Linked DNA regions of Hyalangium ruber. Each later gene encodes a partner of the first gene's protein in a complex. Links are inferred from orthologs where the notes say so. Each region holds a gene or a part of one and is shown on either strand. Other genes may lie near its edges. The genes, in order: lpdA and SYV04_RS02355.

The links.
Region 2: the proteins of lpdA (region 1) and SYV04_RS02355 are in contact, whole or in part, in a crystal structure (PDB 1EBD), measured with the Geobacillus stearothermophilus proteins. The link is inferred for Hyalangium ruber from one-to-one orthologs. Residues at the interface, in WP_049624544.1 of Geobacillus stearothermophilus: Pro340, Ser341, Asp344, Tyr345, Arg403, Asp406, Val408, Glu431, Ala432, Gly433, Asp438; in WP_033016211.1 of Geobacillus stearothermophilus: Ile130, Ala131, Met132, Pro133, Arg136, Arg140, Glu141, Asn155, Arg157.

Annotation. Positions count from the first base shown.
Region 1 is NZ_JAXIVS010000005.1:451,135-454,350, reverse strand. Bases 87-2,992 are described here. They hold lpdA (dihydrolipoyl dehydrogenase), read left to right. Parts: upstream 87-793; coding sequence 794-2,191; downstream 2,192-2,992. Other genes in these bases: SYV04_RS17390 (choice-of-anchor A family protein), read left to right, coding at 2,442-2,992; SYV04_RS17400 (hypothetical protein), read right to left, coding at 87-719. Outside these bases: more of SYV04_RS17400, read right to left, coding at 1-86; more of SYV04_RS17390, read left to right, coding at 2,993-3,216. UniProt on the Escherichia coli protein: Lipoamide dehydrogenase is a component of the glycine cleavage system as well as of the alpha-ketoacid dehydrogenase complexes.
Region 2 is NZ_JAXIVS010000001.1:564,360-567,654, forward strand. Bases 111-3,095 are described here. They hold SYV04_RS02355 (pyruvate dehydrogenase complex dihydrolipoamide acetyltransferase), read right to left. Parts: upstream 2,422-3,095; coding sequence 799-2,421; downstream 111-798. Other genes in these bases: SYV04_RS02350 (glutathione S-transferase family protein), read right to left, coding at 137-766; SYV04_RS02360 (pyruvate dehydrogenase complex E1 component subunit beta), read right to left, coding at 2,427-3,095. Also shown: SYV04_RS02345 (hypothetical protein), read left to right, coding at 1-59; more of SYV04_RS02360, read right to left, coding at 3,096-3,295.

The DNA.
Region 1 (3,216 bases):
ATCTCCGAGGGAGCGATGTAGGCGGGGCCCGCGATCACCAGTCCGGACAAGTCACCGGCCTGGGCGCCACGCTGTATCACCGCGGCGTTCACCAGGGCGGTGGGCAGGTGCCCGGCTTTCGCGCACACGGGCGCGAGCATGCTGAGCAGGGGAGGATACGTGGGCTTCAAGTCCCCACCCGTCACCGCCGCCGGGGCGAGCGCGGTGCTGGCCAGCGCCTCACAGGCCGAGGCCGTCCCGGGCCCGGCGTTCTCCAGGTTCCAGCGCAGCTCCTCGGGGCTTACCTGCCGCCCGATGAGGCCGCCGTGCAGCGCGCGGGTGACGACTCCAGCGCACGTGTTCGCCTCGGCGGGGCAGCGCTGGCACAGCGCCCCCAGCAGCTCCCGGCCCGCCGAGGGCTTCTCCGTCAGCGGCATGCGGACATCCAAGGCCCCGCCCAACTCACACGCTCGGGCGGGAGGCCGCGCGCAGGCCTCCACCTTCTTCCGGGCCTCGGCCAGCACCGTGGGGTCCTCCGTCTTGCGCACCACCGCCTCCAGCGCTCGCTCGAGGCTGTTGCAGGCGGGCGAGGGCGCCACGTCCACGGCCATTCCCGAGGCGGCGGCGGGGGGCTGGCCCGCCTCTGGCTTCTCGTCCTTGTGGGTGGTCCACCACAGGCGTCCGAAGACGATAAGGGCCAGGGCCATCAGCAGAAGGGTTCGGATCGGAAAGCGGCGCAAATGCAAACTCCTTGATTCCCACCGTGAGCGGGGGTTATCAGCCCCCGCGAGTTCTACCTGTAACGGAGGCGAGCGTGGCTGAGTCGTTCGACGTGGTGATCATCGGTTCCGGTCCTGGTGGCTACGTGGGAGCCATCCGAGCGGCCCAGCTGGGCCTGAAGACGGCCATCATCGAGAAGGACAAGCGCCTGGGTGGCACCTGTCTCCATCGCGGCTGCATCCCTACCAAGTCCCTGCTGTGGACCGCGGAGCTGTTCCACCACATCCGCGAGGCCTCGGACTTCGGCATCGACGTGGCCAGCCCGACCATCAACTGGGCCAACGCCCAGAAGCACAAGGAGAAGGTGGTCACCAAGGGTGCCAATGGCATCGACTTCTTGATGAAGAAGAACAAGATCACGGTGGTCAAGGGCCATGGCCGCATCTCCGGCAAGGGCAAGGTCGAGGTGACCGCCGAGGATGGCTCGAAGCAGACCCTCGAGACCAAGAACATCATCATCGCCACCGGCTCGGTGCCCAAGTCGCTGCCCAACGTCCAGGTGGACCACAAGCGGGTGCTCAACAGCGACTCCATCCTGATGATCGATCGCATCCCCAAGAGCATCATCGTCCTGGGTGCTGGTGCCGTGGGCTGCGAGTTCGCCTCCGTGTTCAACCACGTGGGTAGCCAGACGTCCATCGTCGAGTACATGCCCAACCTGCTGCCCATCGAGGACATCGACGCCTCGAAGGAGCTGGAGCGGTACTTCAAGAAGCGGAAGATCGACGTGTTCACCGGCACGAAGGTGGAGAAGGTCGAGCACACCGCCTCCGGCGTGAAGGTCACCATGGCGGTGGGCAACGAGACCAAGACGCTCGAGGCCGAGCTGCTGCTGTCGGCGGTGGGCCGCGCGCCCGTCACCGAGGACATCGGCCTGAAGCAGACCAGCATCCAGACCGACCGTGGCTACATCAAGGTCGACTCGATGATGCGCACCTCGGAGCCCAACGTCTACGCCATCGGCGACGTGATTCCGACGGCGATGCTGGCGCACGTGGCCAGCGCCGAGTGCGTGCTCGCGGTGGAGCACATCGCCGGCAAGAACCCGCAGCCCATCAACTACGACCTGGTTCCCTCGGCCACGTACTGCTACCCCGAGGTGGCCTCGGTGGGCCTCACGGAGAAGAAGGCCAAGGAGCGCGGCTACGACGTGAAGGCGGCCATCTTCCCCTTCAGCGCCGTCACCAAGGCCTCCATCTCCAACGAGGGCCACGGGATGATCAAGGTCGTCTCCGACAAGAAGTACGACGAGGTGCTGGGCGTTCACCTCGTGGGCCCGCACGCCACGGAGCTGCTCGCCGAGGCCTGCGTCGCGCTGCGGCTGGAGATCACCACCGAGGAGCTCGCGCACACGATGCACGCGCACCCGACGCTCTCCGAGATCATGAAGGAAGGCGCTGAGGCCACGCTGGGTCACCCGATCCACATCTAGGCTTCGCGCGGTTCTCCCCGGGTTGAGAGGGGCTGACCCTCTCCCCGGGGCCCGGAGGTGCAATGCCTCCGAGGGCTCCAAGGCATTGAAATCCCGACAGATTTGCTGTCTTTTTCCAGGTGGGACATAAAAATCCTGCCTTGAGCGATTTCCTGCTTGCCAGAGAATCCGGTCTTGCGGTAAAAATCCAACTTGAAGGTAGCAAGCTGGTGTCCCGCAATTCAGTGGTGCCTGCCTGGCAGGGGAGCTCATGAGCGCAACGACTCGAGGCAAGAAGGCGGCGGTTCGGAACTGGAAGTTCGGTCACGGCTTGGGGGCAATGGCCCTGCTGGTAACGGCCTCGTGCGGCAGCACGGTGGAGGGCGAGGCGCAGGCGGCGGATCAGCGCGCGCGCGTAGTCGCCTCGGCGGATGCGTGCGAGGTGCAGCCGCCCTTCACTCCGAACTTCCAGCCCGAGCTGGAGTGGAAGTGGCCGGCCACCTCGGCGGGCGCCGCGGTCATGCCGCAGTACAAGCAGGTGATGATGACGCCGGTGGTGGTGGAGGTGAACGGCGACGGTGTCCCCGACGTGGTGTTCAACTCCTTCGCGAGCACCAACTACACGACCGACGGTGTCATCCGCGCCATCAGCGGCGCGGACGGCAGCGAGCTGTGGACGGTGACCAACACCGCCCAGCGCGTGCGCGGCGCCTCCAGCATCGCGGCCGGCGACATCGACAATGATGGCCGCGTCGAGCTCTGCACCATCCCCGAGAGCGGCAACGGCATCATCTGCTTCGAGCACGACGGCTCCCTCAAGTTCCGCACCAGCGTCCCCGCCAACAACTGGGGCGGCGTGTCCTTCGCGGATCTGGAAGGTGACGGCAGCGTGGAGATCCTCAACGGCAACCACGTCTTCTCCGCCACGGGCGCGCTGAAGTGGGTGGGCTCCGACGGCATGGGCGGCGTCAACGGCGGCACCGGGCCGATCTCGTTCGCGGCGGACATCGACGGCGACGGCATCCAGGAGGTCGTCAACGACCGCG
Region 2 (3,295 bases), on another replicon or contig:
TCACCGAGGCCCAGCGCAAACTCGAAGAGGACATGGACTCGGACGAGACACGGAGCTGAGAAAGACAGGTCCCCAGGGCGAAGCAGTCCCTAGGGGACCCTGTCCAAGACCCACTGGCCGTGGGGAACTTGCCCGCTCAAGCCTGCTTCGCCGCGAGCTCCGCGTCCTTCGCGCGCGCGCGCACCACCGCGGGCCGGGCGTTGAACCGCTCGAGGTAGGCTTTGATCTCCGGCAGCTCCGGCACGAGCTTGAAGCCGGTGGTCCACGTCAGCGCCGAGCCCCAGAGCACATCAGCCGCGGTGAAGGTCTCGCCCAGGAGCCAGGGCCCCTTGGCGAGCTGCTGCGTCAGCGTGCTGATCACCGTCTCGAAGTCGCCATAGGGCGAAGTCCCACGCGGGGCGGGCTCGCGCTTCATCGAGCGATCCACCAGCGCGGGCTCGAAGCAGGAGCCGTAGAACACCATCCAGCGCAGATACGGCCCCCGCAGCGGGTGACCGACGGCGGGCGACAACCCCGCCTCCGGGTAGAGCTCGGCCAGGTACATGTAGACGGCGGCCTGCTCCGTCACCAGCGCATCCCCGTGCTTGATCGCCGGCACCTTGCCCATCGGGTTGACCGCCAGGTAGTCCGCCTGGCGCGTCTCGCCCGCCTTCATATTGAGCACCTTCAGCTCGTGCTCGGCGTTGAGCTCCTCGATCAGGATCCGGACCCCGGCGGACCGGGAGTTCGGAGCGTGGAAGAAGACAACGTGACGGCTGCTGGTCATGCGGGCTCCCTGGGGCGTCGTGAGTTGCGGGCCTAGAACAGCAATCGCATCGGGTGCTCGAGCAGCGTCTTGAACTCCCGCAGGTACTCCGCGCCGGTGGCGCCGTCGATGACGCGGTGATCGCACGACATCGTCACCGTCAGCGTCTTGCGCACCGTGACCTGCCCGTCGCGCACCACCGCCTTGTCCGCCACCGCGCCCACCGCGAGGATGGAGGCCTGCGGCGGGTTGATGACGGCGACGAACTGGTCGATGCCGTACATGCCCAGGTTGCTCACCGTGAGCGAGCCCCCCGTGTACTCGGCCGGCTTGAGCGCCTTCTTGCGAGCGCGCTCGGCCAGCTCCCGCGACTCGGCGGAAATGGCCGACAGGCCCTTCTGGTCCGCGTCCCGGATGACGGGCGTGATGAGGCCATCCTCGATGGCCACCGCGATGCCCACGTCCGCCGTGCCGTACTGGAGGATGCGATCCCCCTGCAGCGACACGTTCACCTTCGGGTAGCGACGCAGCGCGATGGCCGCCGCCTTCACGATGATGTCGTTGACGGAGACCTTGGACTCCAGCGCCTTGGCCTCCTCGCGGATCTTCATCGCCGCTTCCATGTCCACGTCCACCGTCAGGTAGAAGTGGGGCACGCCGGGCTTCACCTCGGCCATGCGCTGGGCAATCACCTTGCGCATGGACGAGATGGGCACCACCTGCGGCTCGGGACGAACGCCCGGAGTCGCAGCGGCACGGGCAGCAGCGGCCGGAGCCTTCTGAGCCGCGGGCCCGCCCTGGGCCAGCGCCTCCTCGACGTCACGCTTCACGATGCGGCCCAGCGGACCCGAGCCATGCATCGCCGCCAGATCCAGGCCGCGCTCGCGCGCCATCCTCTTGGCGAGCGGGCTGGCACGGACGCGACCTCCCGCACCGGTGCCCTTCTCCTCGTGACGCGGCGGAGCGCCCGACGGCCCTCCGGCCTTCTGCGCGGGCGCGGCGGCCTTCGGGGCCTCCGCCTTCGGAGCAGGAGCCGCAGCGGGAGCAGAGGCAGCGGCCTTACCGCCCTTGCCCGCGATGAACGCGATGGGGGCGCCGACCTGCGCCATCTCGCCCTCACCCACGACGATCTTCGCGAGCGTCCCGTTGTCGTAGGCCTCGATCTCGAGGTTGGACTTGTCGGTCTCCACCTCGGCGATGGCCTCGCCGGAGGAGACCTTGTCCCCTACCTTCTTGAGCCACTTGACGATCTTCCCCTCCTTCATCGTCGGGGAGAGCGACGGCATCTCGACGGCGATGCCCTCGCCACCGCCGGCCGGAGCCGCAGGAGCAGGAGCAGGAGCAGCGGGCGCGGCGGCCTTCGCGGGAGCGGGCGTCTCGGCCTTGGGAGCGGCAGCGGGAGCAGGCGCGGCGGCCTTACCGGCCTCGACCTTCTCGCCCTTGGCACCGATGTACCCAATGGGAGCGCCGACCTGCGCCATCTCCCCCTCGGCCACGGTGACCTGCAGCAGCACGCCGCTGTCGTAGGCCTCGATCTCGAGGTTGGACTTGTCGGTCTCCACCTCGGCGATGGCATCACCGGAGGAGATCTTGTCCCCCACCTTCTTGAGCCACTTGACGATCTTCCCCTCCTTCATCGTCGGGGAGAGCGACGGCATCTCGATGGGCTTGGCCATACGTCTCAGGCTCCCTCTCGGTAGAGGACCTTCTTCACGGCCTCGATGATCTTCGGGGCGTCCGGCTGGGTGGCGTTCTCCAGGTTCGCCGCGTAGGACATGTTCACGTCCAGGCCGGTAACTCGCACCACCGGCGCGTCCAGGTCGTCGAACGCCTTGGACTGGATGATGTCCACCACCGAGGCGCCCACACCCGCCAGCGCCCACCCCTCCTCCACCACCACCACGCGGTTGGTCTTGCGCACCGTGGCCAGGATGGCCTCCTCGTCGAGCGGCCGCAGCGTGCGCAGGTCGAGGATCTCCACCGAGATGCCCTCCTGCTCGAGCTGCTTCGCGGCCTCCTCGCAGAAGTAGTACATGCGGCTCCACGTGATGATGGAGACGTCTTTGCCCTCGCGCTTCACGTCCGCCTTGCCGATGGGCACCACGTGCTCGCCCTCGGGCACCTCGCCCTTGACGGCGTAGAGCCGCTCGCCCTCGATCATGATGACCGGGTTCTCATCGCGAATGGCCGACTTGAGCAGGCCCTTGGCGTCCGCCGGGGTGGCCGGAGCAATCACCTTCAGGCCCGGGAAGTGGGCGTAGTTGGCCTCCAGCGCCTGGCTGTGCTGGCTGGAGAGCCGGCCGCCAGCGCCGCCCGGTCCACGGAACACGATGGGGCAGCGCAGCTGGCCACCGGACATGTGCCGCAGCTTCGCCGCGTTGTTGACGATCTGGTCCATCGCCAGGATGGCGAAGTTCCACGTCATCATCTCCACCACGGGCCGCAGGCCCACCATCGCCGCGCCCACCGCCATGCCGGTGAAGCCCAGCTCGGAGATCGGCGCATCGATGATGCGCGCGCTCCCGAACTTATCCAGCAGTCCCTGCGACA